DNA from 3 places in the Paenibacillus sp. R14(2021) genome. Region 2 is predicted to be linked to each of the others. Evidence: riboswitches for the same ligand, from Rfam matches in the RefSeq annotation. Region 2 holds a riboswitch; each other region holds the start of a gene.
The links. A riboswitch is a leader RNA that binds a small molecule or an ion and turns the genes downstream of it on or off. The one in region 2 is predicted to bind thiamine pyrophosphate.
Positions count from the first base shown of each region.

Region 1: it holds a riboswitch for thiamine pyrophosphate, as region 2 does, so the genes downstream of both, thiC (phosphomethylpyrimidine synthase ThiC) here and KXU80_RS07485 (acetylornithine deacetylase) in region 2, are expected to answer to the same signal.
Region 3: it holds a riboswitch for thiamine pyrophosphate, as region 2 does, so the genes downstream of both, KXU80_RS17895 (ABC transporter ATP-binding protein) here and KXU80_RS07485 (acetylornithine deacetylase) in region 2, are expected to answer to the same signal.

Region 1 covers NZ_CP080269.1:3,766,515-3,772,312, forward strand. Annotated here, with positions in the region: gene thiE (thiamine phosphate synthase) at 1-307, opposite strand, end outside; gene thiC (phosphomethylpyrimidine synthase ThiC) at 329-2,089, opposite strand; TPP riboswitch at 2,416-2,520, opposite strand; gene KXU80_RS17530 (YceI family protein) at 2,679-3,212, shown strand; gene KXU80_RS17535 (acetyltransferase) at 3,368-4,024, shown strand; gene KXU80_RS17540 (hypothetical protein) at 4,136-4,645, shown strand; gene KXU80_RS17545 (MarR family winged helix-turn-helix transcriptional regulator) at 4,607-5,065, opposite strand; gene KXU80_RS17550 (CcdC family protein) at 5,247-5,747, opposite strand.
Region 2 covers NZ_CP080269.1:1,560,585-1,566,382, forward strand. Annotated here, with positions in the region: gene tenA (thiaminase II) at 1-417, opposite strand, end outside; gene KXU80_RS07485 (acetylornithine deacetylase) at 433-1,737, opposite strand; TPP riboswitch at 1,805-1,916, opposite strand; gene KXU80_RS07490 (cold-shock protein) at 2,412-2,612, opposite strand; gene KXU80_RS07495 (Imm63 family immunity protein) at 2,771-3,184, opposite strand; partial or broken gene KXU80_RS07500 (IS110 family transposase) at 3,680-4,965, opposite strand; gene KXU80_RS07505 (HD domain-containing protein) at 5,127-5,792, opposite strand.
Region 3 covers NZ_CP080269.1:3,849,517-3,855,314, reverse strand. Annotated here, with positions in the region: gene thiD (bifunctional hydroxymethylpyrimidine kinase/phosphomethylpyrimidine kinase) at 1-110, opposite strand, end outside; gene thiM (hydroxyethylthiazole kinase) at 139-933, opposite strand; gene KXU80_RS17905 (ABC transporter substrate-binding protein) at 953-2,008, opposite strand; gene KXU80_RS17900 (ABC transporter permease) at 2,005-2,781, opposite strand; gene KXU80_RS17895 (ABC transporter ATP-binding protein) at 2,762-3,586, opposite strand; TPP riboswitch at 3,669-3,772, opposite strand; gene KXU80_RS17890 (globin-coupled sensor protein) at 3,891-4,889, opposite strand; gene hmpA (NO-inducible flavohemoprotein) at 5,126-5,798, shown strand, end outside.

The sequences.
Region 1 (5,798 bases), 2.2 Mb from region 2:
GAATCCGCCGCGCTTCCGCAAGCGGCAGATCGTCCTGGCCAAAATGAGCACCGTCTGCGCCGACTTCCAGCGCGATGTCGATATGGTCGTTAATGATGAGCGGCACGCCGTAACGGGCAGTAAGCGCCCGAAGCGCCCGCGCGTCCGCAAGAATCTCCTCTTTGGGCGCATCCTTTGCCCGAAGCTGGACGATATCCACTCCTCCGAGGATCGCCTGCTCCATGACCTCAAGCATGCTGCGGCCCGGATGATAATTTACTGCCGTGATGGCATAGAGCTTGAATGCCCGCCAATCTCTCTTCTCCATTCCCGTAACTCCTCTCCCCACTTACGAATAAATCGAGCCGCCCCCCTGCCGGAAGGCCGATGCCTGCTCCTGCATGCCGGCCTCAATCGCCTCCTGCGTCTCCAGGCCGTTCTCCTTCGCATAATCGCGAATGTCCTGCGTAATGCGCATGCTGCAGAACTTCGGACCGCACATGGAACAGAAATGCGCCGACTTCGCCGCTTCAGCCGGCAGCGTCTCGTCGTGGTACGACATCGCGCGCTCGGGATCCAGCGACAAGTGGAACTGGTCATGCCAGCGGAACTCGAACCGCGCCTTCGACAGCGCGTTGTCCCTCACTTGCGCGCGCGGATGGCCTTTGGCCAAATCAGCTGCGTGCGCGGCGATTTTGTACGTGATGACGCCTTCCTTCACATCCTCCTTGTTCGGCAGGCCGAGATGCTCCTTCGGCGTCACGTAGCAGAGCATCGCCGTTCCGAACCAGCCGATCATCGCGGCGCCGATCGCAGACGTAATATGGTCGTAGCCCGGCGCGATATCCGTCGTCAGCGGCCCCAGGGTATAGAACGGCGCTTCCTTGCACACCTCCAGCTGACGGTCCATATTTTCCTTGATAAGGTGCATCGGCACATGGCCCGGACCTTCGATCATCACCTGAACGTCGTGCTTCCACGCGATGTGCGTCAGCTCGCCGAGCGTATCCAGCTCCCCGAACTGCGCTTCGTCGTTCGCATCCGCAATGGAGCCCGGGCGCAGCCCGTCGCCGAGCGAGAACGCCACATCGTAACGCTTCATGATTTCGCAGATTTCTTCAAAATGCGTATAGAGGAAATTCTCCTTGTGGTGCGCGAGGCACCATGCGGCCATAATGGACCCGCCGCGGGACACGATGCCCGTGACGCGCTTCGCCGTAAGCGGAATATACCGCAGCAGCACGCCGGCATGAATCGTAAAGTAATCCACGCCTTGCTCCGCTTGCTCGATCAGCGTATCGCGGAAGACCTCCCACGACAAATCCTCGGCCTTGCCGTCTACTTTCTCAAGCGCCTGATAGATCGGCACCGTTCCAACTGGAACCGGAGAGTTGCGCACGATCCATTCGCGCGTCGTATGGATGTTTTTGCCCGTCGAGAGGTCCATGATCGTATCCGCGCCCCAGCGGGTCGCCCACGTCATTTTCTCCACCTCTTCTTCGATAGAGGAAGCGACGGCGGAATTGCCGATGTTGGCATTGATCTTCACATGGAACCGGCGCCCGATAATCATCGGCTCGCTCTCGGGATGGTTGATGTTCGCCGGAATGATCGCGCGCCCTTCGGCGACTTCCTTGCGGACAACCTCCGGATCCATCCCCTCGCGAATCGCGATGAACTCCATCTCCGGCGTAATGATGCCCTGCCTTGCGTAATGCAGCTGCGTGACGTTCCGCCCTTCCTTAGCCCGCAGCGGTTTGCGCGCAAGCGCCGGGAACAGCTCCGCACCGCGATTATGCACGGCAGCCTCGGAATGAAAGCCGTTATCGAGCGGCACGATCGTCCGTCCCTCGTACGCTTCCGTATCGCCGCGCTCGGCGATCCATGTAGCTCGCAGCGCAGGCAAGCCCCGCCTTACATCAGCATGGTAAGCGGTATCCGTGTATGGTCCGCTTGCATCATACACCGAGATCGGCGCATTGTCCGCCTCTCCGTTCCTTCCTGTCGTCGGCGACAGCGCAATCTCTCTCATCGGCACTTGAATGTCACTGCGGCTTCCTTCTACGTATACTTTGCGGCTCCCTGGTAGCGGCGTTGTCAAAATCGGCATCTCGCAAAACCTCCTCATTGAATGGGCGGCAGCCGCCTATGTCATCGCACCGAGTAAGCAGACAGCGGCGGCGAATCATCGACGGCATACAGCCGGAATTACCACTAGGAGGCTTGCAGGGATGCAGCATGCCAAGGTGCTGTGGCGACAGCCTCGCGGGCGCCGCTTGCCTGCCGGAGCACAAAAAAACCGCTCCGGCGAAGGGAGCGGTGGATGTCGCGGGCAGCTGACCGCGGCTTCAGGAACAAGTCCTCAGCCAGGCGGGCGCGAGTCAGGGGCAAGGGGCGAGCGCAGCGGCTTCGGCCCTGCAACCAGAACTCAAGGTCGCACGTACATTCCCACTTTCCTACGCTGGTATGACCCAGATCAGGTTCAAAGGGACCAAGGCATCTGCCTTATCTCAGCCCGTGCGGGCGCCCCTAGTGGATTTCCTGGTTCGAATATACCCGCTGAAGGGAATCCCTGTCAATGAATTCAGTCAAATTAACCCAAAGAAATGATTGACAGAAGCTGAATTCCGCCACTATAATTAACTATATATAATATAGTTGGTTACTTAATGTAATTAATAATCGGAGGTTATAAACCCATGACGACATCCAAATGGCTCGTTGATCCCACGCACAGCAGCGTAGATTTCACCATTAAGCATATGATGATTGCTAAAGTAAAAGGCGCTTTTCACGAATTCAGCGCGGAAATCGAAGCAGATCCTGCCGATCTGACAACGGCGAGCATTCAGTTTAACGTTGTCCTGAACAGCATCGATACCCGCAACGCGGACCGCGACAACCACCTGCGTACAGGCGATTTCTTCGATATCGAGCATTACCCGACGCTCACGTTCCAATCGACCTCCGTCAGCAAAACCGGCGACGGCGAATACGATGTAACGGGCAATTTATCACTGCACGGCTTGACGCGCACGCAAACGTTCCATGTGGCCTACGAAGGCACCGGCAAAGACCCATGGGGCAACGAGAAGGTCGGCTTCAGCGGCAAAGGCGCCATCAGCCGCAGCGAGTACGGCCTGACGTACAACGCCGTGCTTGAAACAGGCGGCGTCCTAATCGGCGACGAAGTAAAATTCACCATTGAGCTCGAAGCCGTTAAAGCGAACTAATCACGCTGCGGAATCGCCAATCACTATTCCATGAGACCCAGTGCCTATCGGCACTGGGTTCTTTATGCTGCTGCATCACTTTCACTGTGCCTTCCAGAGTATGGTAAGCAAGGCTCTCATCCGATATAATTCCGTGTAAGGAGGAGGATATCTTCATGGAATCGATCGTAATCTTCGGTGCCGGCGGTCACGCCAAATCAGTCATCGACGTCATTGAACAAGAGGGCCGCTACCGCATTCTCGGTATCCTCGACAATCATAAGCCGGTCGGAACGGTTTTCTACGGCTACGAGGTGCTTGGCGACGAAAGCTGGCTGACAGCCAGCGATACCCGCATCTACGGCGGCTTCGCCGCGATCGGGGATAATTGGACCCGGTCCAAGGTGACTGCCGCTATTCTGGCCGCGCAGCCTTCCTTCACCTTCGTCACCGCCATTCATCCCAGAGCTTCCGTTGCAAAAGGAGCCGTCATCGGCGCGGGCAGCGTGCTTATGGCCGGCGCCGTCGTGAATGCCGATACCGTTATCGGCGAACACTGCGTCATTAACACCAACGCCTCCGTCGATCATGACAGCATCGTCGGCGATTTCGTCAATCTGGCTCCGAATGCGGCTTCCGGCGGGCAGGTGCGGATCGGCAGCTTCAGCACCTTGTCGCTTGGCGCCGGCGTCATCCATTCCGTCACGATTGGCGAGCATGCCCTCATCGGCGCAGGCGCCGTCGTGCTGTCGGACATCGAGAGCCGAAGCGTCGCCTACGGCACGCCCGCGAAGGTCGTCCGCTATCGAGAAGTCGGCGAGTGCTACTTATAGTCCTGAATTGCGGCGCTTTCTGACATGCCTCGCATCCCATCCCCATAAAATAGAGGGGATCAAGTTCAGCACCGTGCTTCAGGACGGATGCGAAACGGCGGGATGCGAGGCATGACGGATACGATTGTTGTATTCCCCCACTGCGCGTGGGCGGATTTCAGTTACGGACCTTCAATCGAAAGACTGGGACGCGGACGATCCGTGTTTTTTGTGACGAGCGCGCAAGCTATGGACGGTGCTCCGCCGCAGCTTAAGCCTGTGCAGCTGGATGAGCTTGTCACGCTGCCCTGGGTGCGTACGGCGGCTGTCGTGACGCACCCCTGCTGGATGTATGAAATCGCCGGGCGCTCCCCCGCGGCCTTGATTACGCTTCTTCCCGCCGAGCTTGAGGACGGGGATGAAGCGTATTTGCGCTGCCGCGACGCATTGTGCGCCTCTGCCGCTATCGTCGTTACAGGCTCGGAAACCTTCTATTTCGAGCAGCGGTTCCGGCGCATTTTTGGCGGGAAGCTTGACGCTCCACGCAAAAAAGACCACTTCGTCCCCTCCGGGCTCAAAGTGGTCCATCTATGTCATGCAACTTTAGCAGTCTTCGGCGTGGCAGCCGTCGGCATGAAGTGAGGACGTTAATTTGTGGAGCTGCCCCAGCAGCTGCGCCAATTCCTCATGCGGCATATTGATCTGGCAGAAGACACGCTCCGGGATCGGCACCGCGCTCATTTTCATTTCGCGGCCTTTATCCGTCAGTCGAACGAGAACGCTCCGCTCGTCCTGCGGGTCGCGTTCCCTGTGAATCAATCCGCTGCCTTCGAGCTTCTTCAGCAGCGGTGTCAACGTACCGGAATCCAGATACAGTCTGCCGCCAAGTTCCTTCACCGGCACCCCGTCCTTCTCCCAGAGCGCAAGCAGGGTTACATATTGCGTATAGGTGATGCCAAGCTCATCCAGAAACGGCCGATACAGCTTCGTCACTTCGCGCGCGCACGCATAAAGGGCGAAACAGACCTGATTATCCAGCTCGAGCTGCGCATTCGTTTCCATGTCTGTCTCCTCATTTCTGCAAACCAATAAGTGAGCTTATGCTTCCGTAGTGGATTTTCTTACGAAAATCCTTACCCGAATGCTGCATTCCCGTCTCTCGACGTGAACGCAAACCAATCGGATTACCCAATTAAATTGTATACAATTTGTACGGCTAGAATACCAGCTGACATTTGGGCTGTCAACGGTATTCTTTTCTATCTCGGTTCAATCGCATAAATTCCCGCAGCATGGCAAGCCGCCATATAAGGATCATCCCGAACGCGAGCACGAAGAAAAGCGCGCCGGTTTGCGGGATCGTGATGACCTGCTCCACCAGATCATGGGCGAGCAGCCGTACGATCAACAGGCCGAGTAAGATAAAGATAAACATTTTTGACCGTTTCAAAACGATAGTCGTGCCGATTCTCTCCAGCTTGGATGTCCGGATTAGCGGATATGCAAAGATCGTCGCCCCCGCGGCGAAAGCCGTCAATCCCCACAGCCACGGCACATGCGTGATCGGGACAACAAACATCAGGAAGCCGGTAGACATGCCGAGCGGCGGGATGATGATCTTACGCAGGGTCGTTGGCCGATTACTGGCTCGAAGCCGAAGGAACGTGACCGCGATGCCGGACATCAGCGTAACGATGATCGAGGCGAGATGCCCAAACGAGAAGGAATGAGGGAGAAAGCTCATCGAGACGCAGCTCCTTTACGCACATGGCTTGTAGTCGTTAAACACACTCTC
Region 2 (5,798 bases):
GCTCCACATGCACGGAAGCAGGACGGCCACCACGTCGGACAGCGCTCCCTGCGCAGCGGTATCTAGCAAATACTTGGTATACGCGACGGTGGTCGGTGAAGGGAACGTTTGCTCCAGTTCATCGCGCGCGATGCCGAAGCGGGCCGCATATTGCCGGTGAAGCTCCATTTCAACGTTCAGCGTGGAATGAAGCAGCTCGGCGAATTTGGATATTGTTTCCAAGTCTCTGGCCTTCAGGCTGCCCATGGCGAATACCTTGGCATAATCGATCAGATAGACATAGTCCTGCTTGAGATAATAGATGAAGCGTACGGTATCCAGCGTCCCGTCACGTAATTCCGTCAAGAATGGATGATCATGGCTCTTCGCCCATATTTCCTTCACGGAACGATACAACCTTTCGCTAAATCGACTCAATGATTTCCCCTCCATTCATAGATGGCTCAATTCTTCTGTAAATTCTGGCTTCATCCGGTTGCACCAGTCGGCGATGAAGGCGATCATGATCTTTGTATAATCGATCAGCTCTCTCATATCCACGTTTTCATCTACGGCATGCGCATGCGCGAGCTCGCCCGGACCATAGATCAGCGTCGGAATGCCTGCCCGCCCGATCCAGCCTGCATCCGTAACGGACGGGCTCATGCCGACGCTCGGCGCTGTGCCCCGCACTTGCCGGTGAATGTCGGCCAAGCTCTTGAGCCCTTCGCCATCTGGAACCAGCTCCAGGGACGGAAAGATTTCTCCTCGCTCCTCGATCATTGACCGGCCTCCCCAGAGGAAAGTAGGCGGATGATTTCTCAGCCATGGATCGCCTTGGGCGACACCGAGCAGATGCTCCTCGATCTCAGCGGCAACCGTTTCATAATCCTCGTTCGGATAAAAGTGCACCGTAATCCAGAGGGCGCATCGATCCGCGATGAACGCCGCATGACGGCCTCCCTCGATAACGGCGGGATTGATCGTGTTCGAACCTGCAGGGAAGCCCGGATAGGATTTGGTCACGGCCCAGTGTCTCTCCAACTCCTGAAGGCCGGCTATCAGCTTGGCCATCTTCTCGATCGCGCTGGCGCCTTGAACACCGCCGCCCGCGTGAATCATTCGTGATCGCATCCCGTCATGGTAGGTCATCGGACTTTGCACAGTTACCCAACCAGTGATGACACCACCCTGTCCTTGAATGGCCAGTCCGCTCGTATCCGCCACCACGGCAAGATCCGCGTTATACCCCCGCTCCATGCAAGCCCGGGTGCCCGCTTCACCGGCCTCTTCGCCGATGACCGAATGCAATAGTAGATCCCCCTTAAGTTGGATTCCCGACTCTTCCAGCAGTTTCACCGCGAACAGCAGAGCAGCCAGCCCGCCTTTCATATCCGCTGTGCCTCTGCCGTACGCCCGGCCGTTCTTCAACGTCAATGCGAACGGATCGTTCTGCCAATCCTGCGCGTCCCCGACTTCGGCGACATCCATATGGCCGTTCAGCAGCAAGCTTCGATACTTGCCTCCCTGAGTGCCGCGTTTCACCGCGGTTACGTTCGGGTCGCCGGGATATACCTCCCACAGCTCTGTCTCGAAGCCGCTCGCTTGGAGCTGCCGCTCCAGAAACTGCTGCGCTTCTAACGTATTTCGCGCTGGCGGGCTTACCGTCGGAAAAGCAACGAGTTTAGCCACGAGAGCAATTAACTCATCCTGTCTTTCCTCCACCTGGTGCTGCATGCGTGCAATCAAAGTATCCATCGTATGTGCTCCTTCGCTTAGGCAGCGGGCATGAACAATAGAAAAAACCATTCGAGAATAAACGAATGGTTTGAATTCGATACGTTCTCTACGCCAGCATTACCTGGTTCAGATTAACGGTCAGGGAAACAACATTCCCTATCTCAGCCGGATTCCATCCAGCACCCGTAGTCTATTAAATTAGTTTTACTATAGCTCATGATATTTGGAATGACAAGGAGAATTCGTGTTGCGAGTCAGAATAGGCTCATCCTGGTCTAGTGCAAATTATGTCCAAGTCATTCGGAACGCCATGGATCCTGGCTTCCACTTACTCTTTGTGGTCACCGTTAGGATAACCGGCCTCCGCCCACCGGATAGGCGTAACGAAGGAATGAAAGCGCATCAATCCCTCGAGAAATGAAAGCTTACGGGGGTACGTGGAGCAGCGTGCAACAGAGCAGTAAAAAAGGAGCGAAAACTCACCCTTTCTGTTCGCGCATACCCTTCGGTTACTTGACAGTCATCCCCTCTTCTATCCGGAAAGCCATTTTATCCACTGAAGAGATCCTGCGAATAAGCGGGCATTCGTGAGAAAACGGAATCGTACCGAGGAGGTTCACTAACTTTTTGGGTAATTAATAATAAAAAGCCTGTTCCTTGACATTTCGTCAAGTCCAGGCTTGATTTATGTATTACAGTTTTACAACATTCTCGGCTTGAGGTCCTCGTTGGCCCTTAACAACATTGAATTCAACACGTTGCCCTTCGTCCAAAGATTTATACCCTTCGCCTGGAATCGCAGAAAAATGAACGAATACATCGTCGCCGGTCTCCCTTTGAATGAAGCCAAACCCTTTTTCCGCATTAAACCATTTGACTGTACCTGTTTCCATTAATCTCAACCTCCAAAGTTTAAACATTATGCCCTAACAAAGCGGACTATTCACAAGTATATGCCAAAGAAAACGAAAAAGCTGTTGAAATTTGTCTAAAATAATTGGCGGCCATTTATAAAGTAATGGCGGTATCCTGTATCCTGCCCGTTCGTAATTCAAACTTCATCCCTATAAGGATGATTTATCAATATTCTCTGCTTTTCCATTTCTAATTCTTTAGCAAAATCAGGTTTAACATCTCTCATTAGTTCAATTTGCCTTTTGAATAACAGTCTGCGGAAGTCTTGATTGGGGATACGATTACGTAGTTCATATTCACATGCCATAGAAAATGTAACTGAGTTAAAAATCCAATAAATCAATTGATCTTTATTAGAGGTAGTTTTCCGTTCAATTTCATTTCCTCTCTCAACCACAACATAGTGGAACCCTCGATTACCGACCTCAATATGAGGTCTTGCACCATCCTCAGTACCTCCGAATGTCGGCAAAAGACTACTGGGGGCTTGTATCTTCTTAGCCAATTCGTTTACTTCGTTCTTTATTAGTTCAAGCGTTAGGTGTTGCAAGAAATTTTCAACCTCCTCCCGTAAAAATATCGGTAACCAAATATTACAGTAAAATGGCTTTCATAAATACATATTATTGCGTTAATCTCCCTCTATGGAGAATCGCTTTTCTCTTAAATGCTCTCGTTTTCTTAGATTTTGACCAAGTGTTCATCTTCGCAGATAACAGATCATTGGAATGAAGTTGTAGATGAAGAAATTTATGGGGCTGGTTAAGGCGCAAAAAAGCCTCTACCTAGACCACTCACCGAAAAAAGTGGTTGCTTCGGTAAAATATGGTTGCACCTTTGGATCTCCACATAAGCTCATGGCGGTCAACCCTCCCACATCTCGCAGAGTCTACGCTCCCACATTCCTTCATTCAACCTGTCCATGAGGTGGAGGTCAGATATGCTGCCCGACAGGATCTTCGTCCGTATGTTAGTGCCGTTCCGACTCATCCGTGCTTCTTGTTATCTGCTTCTTTCATTACTAAGTCAAAAGAAAAACGTTCAATTAAGCTGCTTGCGGTAATTCTACGAATCGAGGGATATCCTGCATCATTTTCTCTTCACTGAACTCATGTCCCTTCTTCAATATACCGAACAGGATCCGTATGAGTTTGTTACACAACGCGATGAGAGATTGCATCTTTTTGAGCGGATTTATCGACCGTTTGGTGTAGTACTCGTGCAAGGCACGGAAGGCGGCGTTTTTAGCGACCAACGGCATCATTACTCTAAAGAGTAAGGCGCGAAGGCGTTTTCGGCCTCTCTTTGTAATCTTGGTCTGTCCTGTATGTGTACCAGATGAGTTCGTTTTCAAATTCAATCCAGCTAGCTTCGTAATCTGTTTGGGATGACGGTACTGGCTAATGTCACCTACCTCCGCAAGGAATCCTGCGATGGTGTCTCTTCCAATCCCTTTAATGGCCAGCAATTGCTGCACATGAGGAATCTGTATGAGTAATTCATTCAATCTTGCTCCCAACTCTTCGAGCTTGTTATGAAGCCATTCGTACTGGGTAAGCAAGAGCTTAGCTCCATTTTCGCTAACTCCGAGCCCGTTCTTATGCCTACTGAACGACACGCTGCTTCCTTCAAATTCTTGATCCGACCTAGGCCAAGTCCTCGCTTTGCCACCTCTCTCAGGTGCTGCAGCAAGGTTTTATCCGGTACGTTCACAAGCTCATATGGCAGTAAATAGAGGCTCAGCATTTGGATGGCAGACTTGCATTCCCAATCCTTAAATACCGTTAGAAACTCTGGAAAGTACCGATCTAGCCAGTTATGGACACGCGCTTGGACCACACAAAGGTCAGTCGTTAGGTGATCGCGAATCTTCATCGCTTCCCTCAATTCTGCATAAATGCCCTGCGGAAGGCTTGGAACGGCGTATCTCCCGTCTTTGACCAGCTGTGCAATGACTTTCGCATCCTTAATGTCATTTTTAGTTGGAGAGTTGTCGTCTAACTCTTTGCTCTTTTTCACGTGCAGCGGATTCACAACGCCGTACTTAACTTGCTTTTCTCTAAGGAAATGAGCAAGGTTCAGCCAGTAGTGACCGGTTGGTTCCATGCCTACCATGACGTCTTGGAAACCTTGTTCTGTAAAGATCTTCTTGAACCAGCTCACAAACAACTCGAATCCTGCCTGGGTATTTTCAAACGTAATTGGCTTCCCGAACTCGACTCCGCGGTTGTCTTGTGCGCGAGCCACATGTTTGAACTTTGCGATGTCTACACCGACAATTAAGGTAGAAGATGTGATTTGATTAATTCGTTCATTTTGATTAATATTCATGTTGTATTCTCCTTGGTTTGTTTTTGGGATCCGTTCAGCCGGCCAGCGTCGTGGACCCATTAACATCATACCAAGGAGTCTTTTTATTTCTCAAACCTCATATTTCTTCATAATAGGAATGCTGCCCGTTAGTTGAATGAAGGAGTGCTTATATCGCAGTTCTAAGTTTGATTATTTTTTGTACTTACTGTTCCTATTAACGCCATATCGGTATATATAGATTCCTCAATATTAGGAAGCAACCTGTAAATTGATTTGTGAATCATATTTTCAATTTCTTGCTTAATAGTGAAATAGTTTTTCCATGAAATTGGTGAATTAGAAGTGATTCCATTTCTAATGGCAGCCGATACAATTCGCTTTTCTATTGTTGAAAATCCCTTATCGTCTGCTAATGCATCACATAATCTAATTAGTTTGTCATAGATATTCCATTCAATTTGATTTAGTATCTCACTTAATTGTATTTGTACGTGCAAGGGGATTTCATTCCAACCGTTAATTGCCTCTAAGATCGTTGATGGAATTTCATGCGTAACGCAAACATTAGCTGTTCCCTCGAAGCCCTTATTAATCATAAATAAATAACCATCCAGTGAATGAATGACTGATGAGGTAAAACCTACATACCGACCGATATCATGTAATAGTCCACTTGTATAAGCTATATTTGGGTCAATTTCGTATCCAGCCTTTAGTAAATCTATTGCTATATATTCCGCCGCTTTTGCCACGTTTATTGAGTGTTGAACCCAAGTTCCCGGATTTAATATTGCTGCTTCATTTAATAATTGCTCTGCATATAATCTATCTTCAACATACCTCATTTAATC
Region 3 (5,798 bases), 2.3 Mb from region 2:
GCGGACATACCGTAGACGCCAAGCTCCTGGAAGGTCTTCAGGTCCGCTTGAATACCCGCGCCGCCGCCGCTGTCCGAGCCTGCGATCGTTAATGCTTTGTATACGTTCATTGTAATCATTCCTCCTGAAGGGCAGCGGTTACGCGAGCTGCCGGGTGACCGCCTTTTGCGCGAGCAGGTCAGGCGTGAGCAGTGCCAGTTGGTTCAAGAGCTCCACTTGGAAGCTGCCTGGTCCCCGGCCTTCCGTCGTCGCATAGGCAAGCTCTGCCGCAACGCCGTAGAACGCGAGTGCTTCCGTTATCGCCTCAAGCTGCGCGCTGCCGGCCACGGCCAGGAATGCGGCGATGACGGAGCTGAGCAGACAGCCCGTGCCCGTCACCTTGGTCAGAATCGGATGCCCGTTGCTCACGACGTTCGTCGTCTCGCCGTCGGTAATGATATCATCCTTCCCGGTGATGACGACGATGCAGCCCAGCTTCTTCGCTGCGCGTACGGCAAGGGACGTCACGTCGCCTTCGCCTTCGCCGGCGTCCACGCCCTTAATGGACCAGCGCTCGCCGGCGACATCGGCGACTTCCGCGACATTGCCCCGCAGGACGGTCAGTTTCACCTCCTGCAGAATCCGCTGCGCGGAGGCGCTCCGGTAAGGCGTGGCGCCCGAGCCTACGGGGTCGAAGACAACGGGTACGCCGCTCGCGTTGGCGGACTTGCCGGCGAGAATGATGGATTGGACGACGCTCTCGTCAAGCGTGCCCATGTTCAGCGATACGGCGCCGGAGATGCGGGCGACGTCCGCGACTTCCTCATGCGCATACGCCATGATCGGCGAAGCGCCAAGCGCGAGCAGGCCGTTCGCGGTAAAGTTGGTGACCACCCAGTTGGTGATATTGTGCACGAGCGGGTTTTGCGTTCTGACTTTTTCTAAATACGACATGATTCGTCCTCCTTAGGAATTAAAGATTTATATAAGCGTCTTCGGCCTTCACGGTCTCCGGCAGCAGCTTGTTGTCGATCAGCCATGTTCGCACGCGCGTCCATGATGCGGGATCCTGGCTGCCGAAAGGCTGATCCTTGTCGGTCATAAGCGGCAGCAGAATAGCGAGGCTCTTCGTCTCAATGTCGGCATCGAGCGGCGAGTTCTGATCTTCATGCGCCATCAGCGCATCCAGCGCTTCTTTGCCGTGCTGCTCTACGTACTGCTGCCCTTCGGCTGCGGCCGCCATGAACTTGGCGAACACGTCCTTCTTCGCTTTCAGGCCGTCGTCGCTTGCGACAAGTACAAGCTCGTAATAATCCGGCACGCCGTATTTGGCAGGGTCGAGCGATTGAACGGCATGGCCTTCCTTGTCAAGGATCAGCTGCTCGTGATTAATGAAGCCGCCGATTATGGCATCCGTCTTGCCGGTCGAAATCGCCGGAATGAGGTCATAGCCGACGTCAACCATTTTCACGCTGTCTGGGTCGCCGCCGTCCTGCTTGATCATCGTGCGCGCCATTGCCTCATAGAGCGGAATGGACGAGAAGCCGACGGTCTTGCCGGACAGATCCTTCGGCGAATGGACGCCGCTGTCCGCCGGAACCATCAGATGGTTGAGCGGATGACGAACGATCGCACCGACCGATTTCACGGGAATGTTCTCGCCGCGCGCCATAAGCACCTGCGGCTGGTAGCTGAGCGCGAGGTCGATTTTGCCTGCGGCGACAAGCTTCAAGGCATCATTGGTGTCGGCCGGCATTTGAATCTCGACGTCGAGCCCTTGTTTCTTGAAGTAGCCGTTAGCCTGCGCGGCATACAGGAAGCTGTGCACGGCGTTCGGGTACCAATCGAGCATAAGCGATACTTTCTGAAGCGGCTGGTCTGCGGCATTGCCCGCGTTCGGCGTGTTGGTCGTATCCGACGGCGCATTGCCGCTGGATGATGACCCGCAGCCGGCAAGTAAGAGCAGTGCTGCCGAGAGAAGTACGAGAATGGCGGATTTTTTACGTATCAATAAAGGTAGTGATTTCATCGGAGTCTCCTTTGTTTGGGAAGCATCTTTTTCTCTAGCAGTACGATAAGCAGAAACAAAACCATGCCGAGCGCGGACAGCAGGAACACCGAAGCAAACATCGCGTCTGTGTGGAGGCTGCTGGACATGCGGCGGCTGAAATAACCAAGCCCCTTGCTGCCGCCGAGCCATTCTCCGATCGTCGCGCCGACGACGCAGTAGACGATGGACAGCTTGAGCCCGGAGAAGAAAGCAGGCAGCGCGAGCGGCACATGCACCTTGCGGAAGATCGCCCAGCGGCTTGCGCCCATGGTGAGCAGCAGGTCCCTGTAACCGGCATCGCCCTTGCCGAGACCGTCGTACGTGCTGACGACGATCGGGAAGAACGCGGTTAGGAACACGACGGCGATTTTGCTCCAAATCGTGTAGCCGAACCACATAATGAAGATCGGCGAGAGCGCGATAAGCGGGATCGTCTGGCTGATGACGATGAACGGGTACAGCGCCTTGTTCAGTGTGCGGTACATATGCATGCCGACCGCAAGCAGCGTGCCGACGGCGACCGAGAGCAGGAAGCCGAGGGCGACTTCCGAGAGCGTAGCGAATAGATGCTGCCCGAACAGCAGGCCTGCATGCTCGCCGAGCGCCCGTGCGATGGAGGTCGGCGCGGGCAGGATGAAGAACGGCACGAGTCCGAGCCGAACGCAGCATTCCCAGGCGCCGAGCAGGACGAGCAGCAGCAGCAGGAACAGGCCGTATTGCTCGGTGAGCTTGCTAATCGGTCGTTTGTGCATATAAACGCTGCTCCAGCTCTTGCCTCATTCGAATGAAGGCAGGCTCGTAATTCATGCGGTACTCCCTCGGCCGCGGCAAGTCAACAGACAGCTCCTGCACCTTCGCTCCGCTGCCGGCGCCGGGCATCAAGTAAATCCGATCGCTCAGCAGGAGAGCCTCTTCCAGATCATGCGTAATAAACAGCACCGTCTTGTTGAGCCCGCCCCACAAGTCAAGCAGCCAGCGGTGCATCTCCCGTTTGGTCATGGCATCGAGCGCCCCGAAGGGCTCATCGAGCAGCATGAGCGGCTGTCCCGTCATGAGCGTGCGCAGGAAGGCGACCCGCTGCTTCATGCCGCCCGACAGCTCGCCCGGATAGGCGTTCTCGCAGCCGTCCAGGCCGAGCCGCGTCAGCAGCTGCCGCACCTCGGCGGCTCCGTCCGCGCGGGAGCGCTTAGTCCCGCCGCCCGCATGCTTCGAGGCAGCCAGCTCCAGCGGCAGCAAGCAGTTGCCCAGCACCGTTCGCCACGGCAGCAGCAGATCCTGCTGCGGCATGTATGCGACCTGCCCGAGCCGCTGCTCCGCTTGCTGCCCGTAGAGAAGGATCTCTCCGCTTACGGGGGCAAGCAGACCGGCGATCAGCTTGAAGAGCGTGCTTTTGCCCGAGCCGCTCGCGCCGATTACGGAGACGAACTCGCCTTCGCGTACCTCCATCGACAGCTCGGAGATCACGCGGGAGCTGTCCGCACGGCTGTGCTCGAACGCGAATGAAATATGTTGTAGTGACAGTATGGCAGTTATGCAATCATCTCCTTGAGCCCGCATAAAATCCAATCAAAAAAACCCGCCCCAAATCCGGAAAGGAAATGGGCGGGTCCCAGCGTGTATGCGCATGACGTACATGAGATCGGGCTTCACTCCACTTCCCTACGCTGGCATCACCCAGATCAGGTTCCAAGGGTCCGCGGTTCAGCGCCGCGTCTCAGTCATTAGACTCCCCTAGTGAATCAAACATTATTGGATTTCTTTCTACTATAGCACAGAGACGGCGGGAGTTAAAGACGCAGCCGAGGCGCCGGGAATCAGATCGGCGCCTCGGCGGGTTTCCCGTCATGCGCTTCGAATTCGATTATTGAATGCTTTCGAGCTCCAGCGTAATGGTTTCGATCATATGGACGAAGGAGGTCAGCTCTTGCGAGCTTGCGGCCTGATCGCGCGCCAGCATGGAAGTCCGCTCGGCATCCTGCATGACTTCGCCGATGACGCTCGTAATTTCCTGCAGCTTCGTTCGCACGGTCACGAGCGATTCCTTGGAGTGGGAGGCCAGCTTGCGGATTTCACTTGCAACGACGCCGAAGCCCCGTCCATGGTCTGCTGCATGAGCGGCTTCGATGGCCGCGTTAATGCCGAGCAGCTGGCTCTGATCGGAGATTTCTTGAAGAAGCGATCCGATGCTGTCGATTTCGCCGATTCTCGACTGCAGCTCGCGTACTTTGACATTGGCTTGATCCTGAATATCCGCCGTATGGCTTGCCGAATCGGCGACGGATTGGCTGCTGCTGCCGAGCTCCACGATCATGGAGGAGAGGTCTTGAACGATCTTGCTGATCGTCGTGAGCGTGTCCTGGCGCGCGTTTGCGAGCTCCTCGACCTTCTCCTTCTCATCCTTCTCGTAGGCTTCAAGCACCAGCTGGGAATCAAAGTTGAACAATTTGGACATCGCTAAGACGATATTCATCCATGAGTCCGGCACGGTGCGCTTCAGAATCTCGATGGTCGTATTCAAATAAATCATATAGGTGCCGAGATACCAGTCGGTTGTTAGACCGATCCGCGAATGGATGTGGCCGATCATGATGCGCCGTTCGATGAACGGTTCGTCGATGATGCCGGAGGTCAAGGACATGAAATACCAGCGCTGTGTTTCTTTGAGACGGTCGAGCGTGCTGTGCGCTTCTATGATGGCCCTAAGCTCGGGAATGGTCCAGACCTGATCATATAGACGGTCTACGACCTCGCTTGTGATCTGTGCGAACAGGTCCTTCTTGCTGTGCAGCAAAGCCAGCTCTTGTTCCGTAATACCGGTGTAGCTGAGCTGCTTCATGCGCTTCTCGTTTACTTGAATCATCGCTGAGAATCTCCCTTGTTGTGTGAGATAACAATTATTTAAGGAATTAAATTCGACAAAAGTTGCCAATTTCCTCTATAACCGGCGAAATATTAATAGGACTGTCGAAGTACTCGAAGGAGCTGCGGCCCGTCACAGTTTCTCCCTAATTGATGTGATTGCAATCACAACCGGACCCCCTTCTCGACTCGTATACTGTAGTCAAATCCAAGCACGAAGAAAGCGGGGAATTCAGAATGTTAAGCCAAGAAACCATCGCTATTATTAAATCCACCGTTCCTGTTATGGAAGTTCACGGCGTTGCCATTACGAAGCGTTTCTACGAAATGCTGTTCGAGAACCATCCGGAACTGCTCAATATATTCAATCATGCCAATCAAAAGCAAGGCAAACAGCAAACAGCGCTTGCGAATGCGGTCTACGCGGCTGCTGCCAATATTGACAAGCTGGAAACCATCATTCCTGTCGTAAAAGGGATTGCGAATAAGCATCGCAGTCTCGGCGTTAAGCCGGAGCATTATCCGATTGTCGGCCAAAATCTGCTGGCGGCGATTAAGGAAGTGCTTGGCGATGCGGCGACCGATGAAATCATCAGCGCATGGGCAGATGCTTACGGCGTAATCTCGGATGTCTTTATCGGCATCGAGAAGGACATGTACGAAGAAGCGAAAACACAAGAGGGCGGCTGGGAGGGCTTCCGAGCGTTCAAAGTCGAGCGCAAGGTTCAGGAAAGCGAAGTCATAACGTCATTCTATCTCGTGCCGGCGGACGGCGGGTCGATCGCGACATTCAAACCGGGCCAATATTTGAGCGTGAAGCTTCAAATTCCGGGCGAAGATTATACGCATATCCGTCAGTACAGCTTGTCCGGCACGCCAGGCCAGCCGTTCTACCGCGTGTCCATCAAGC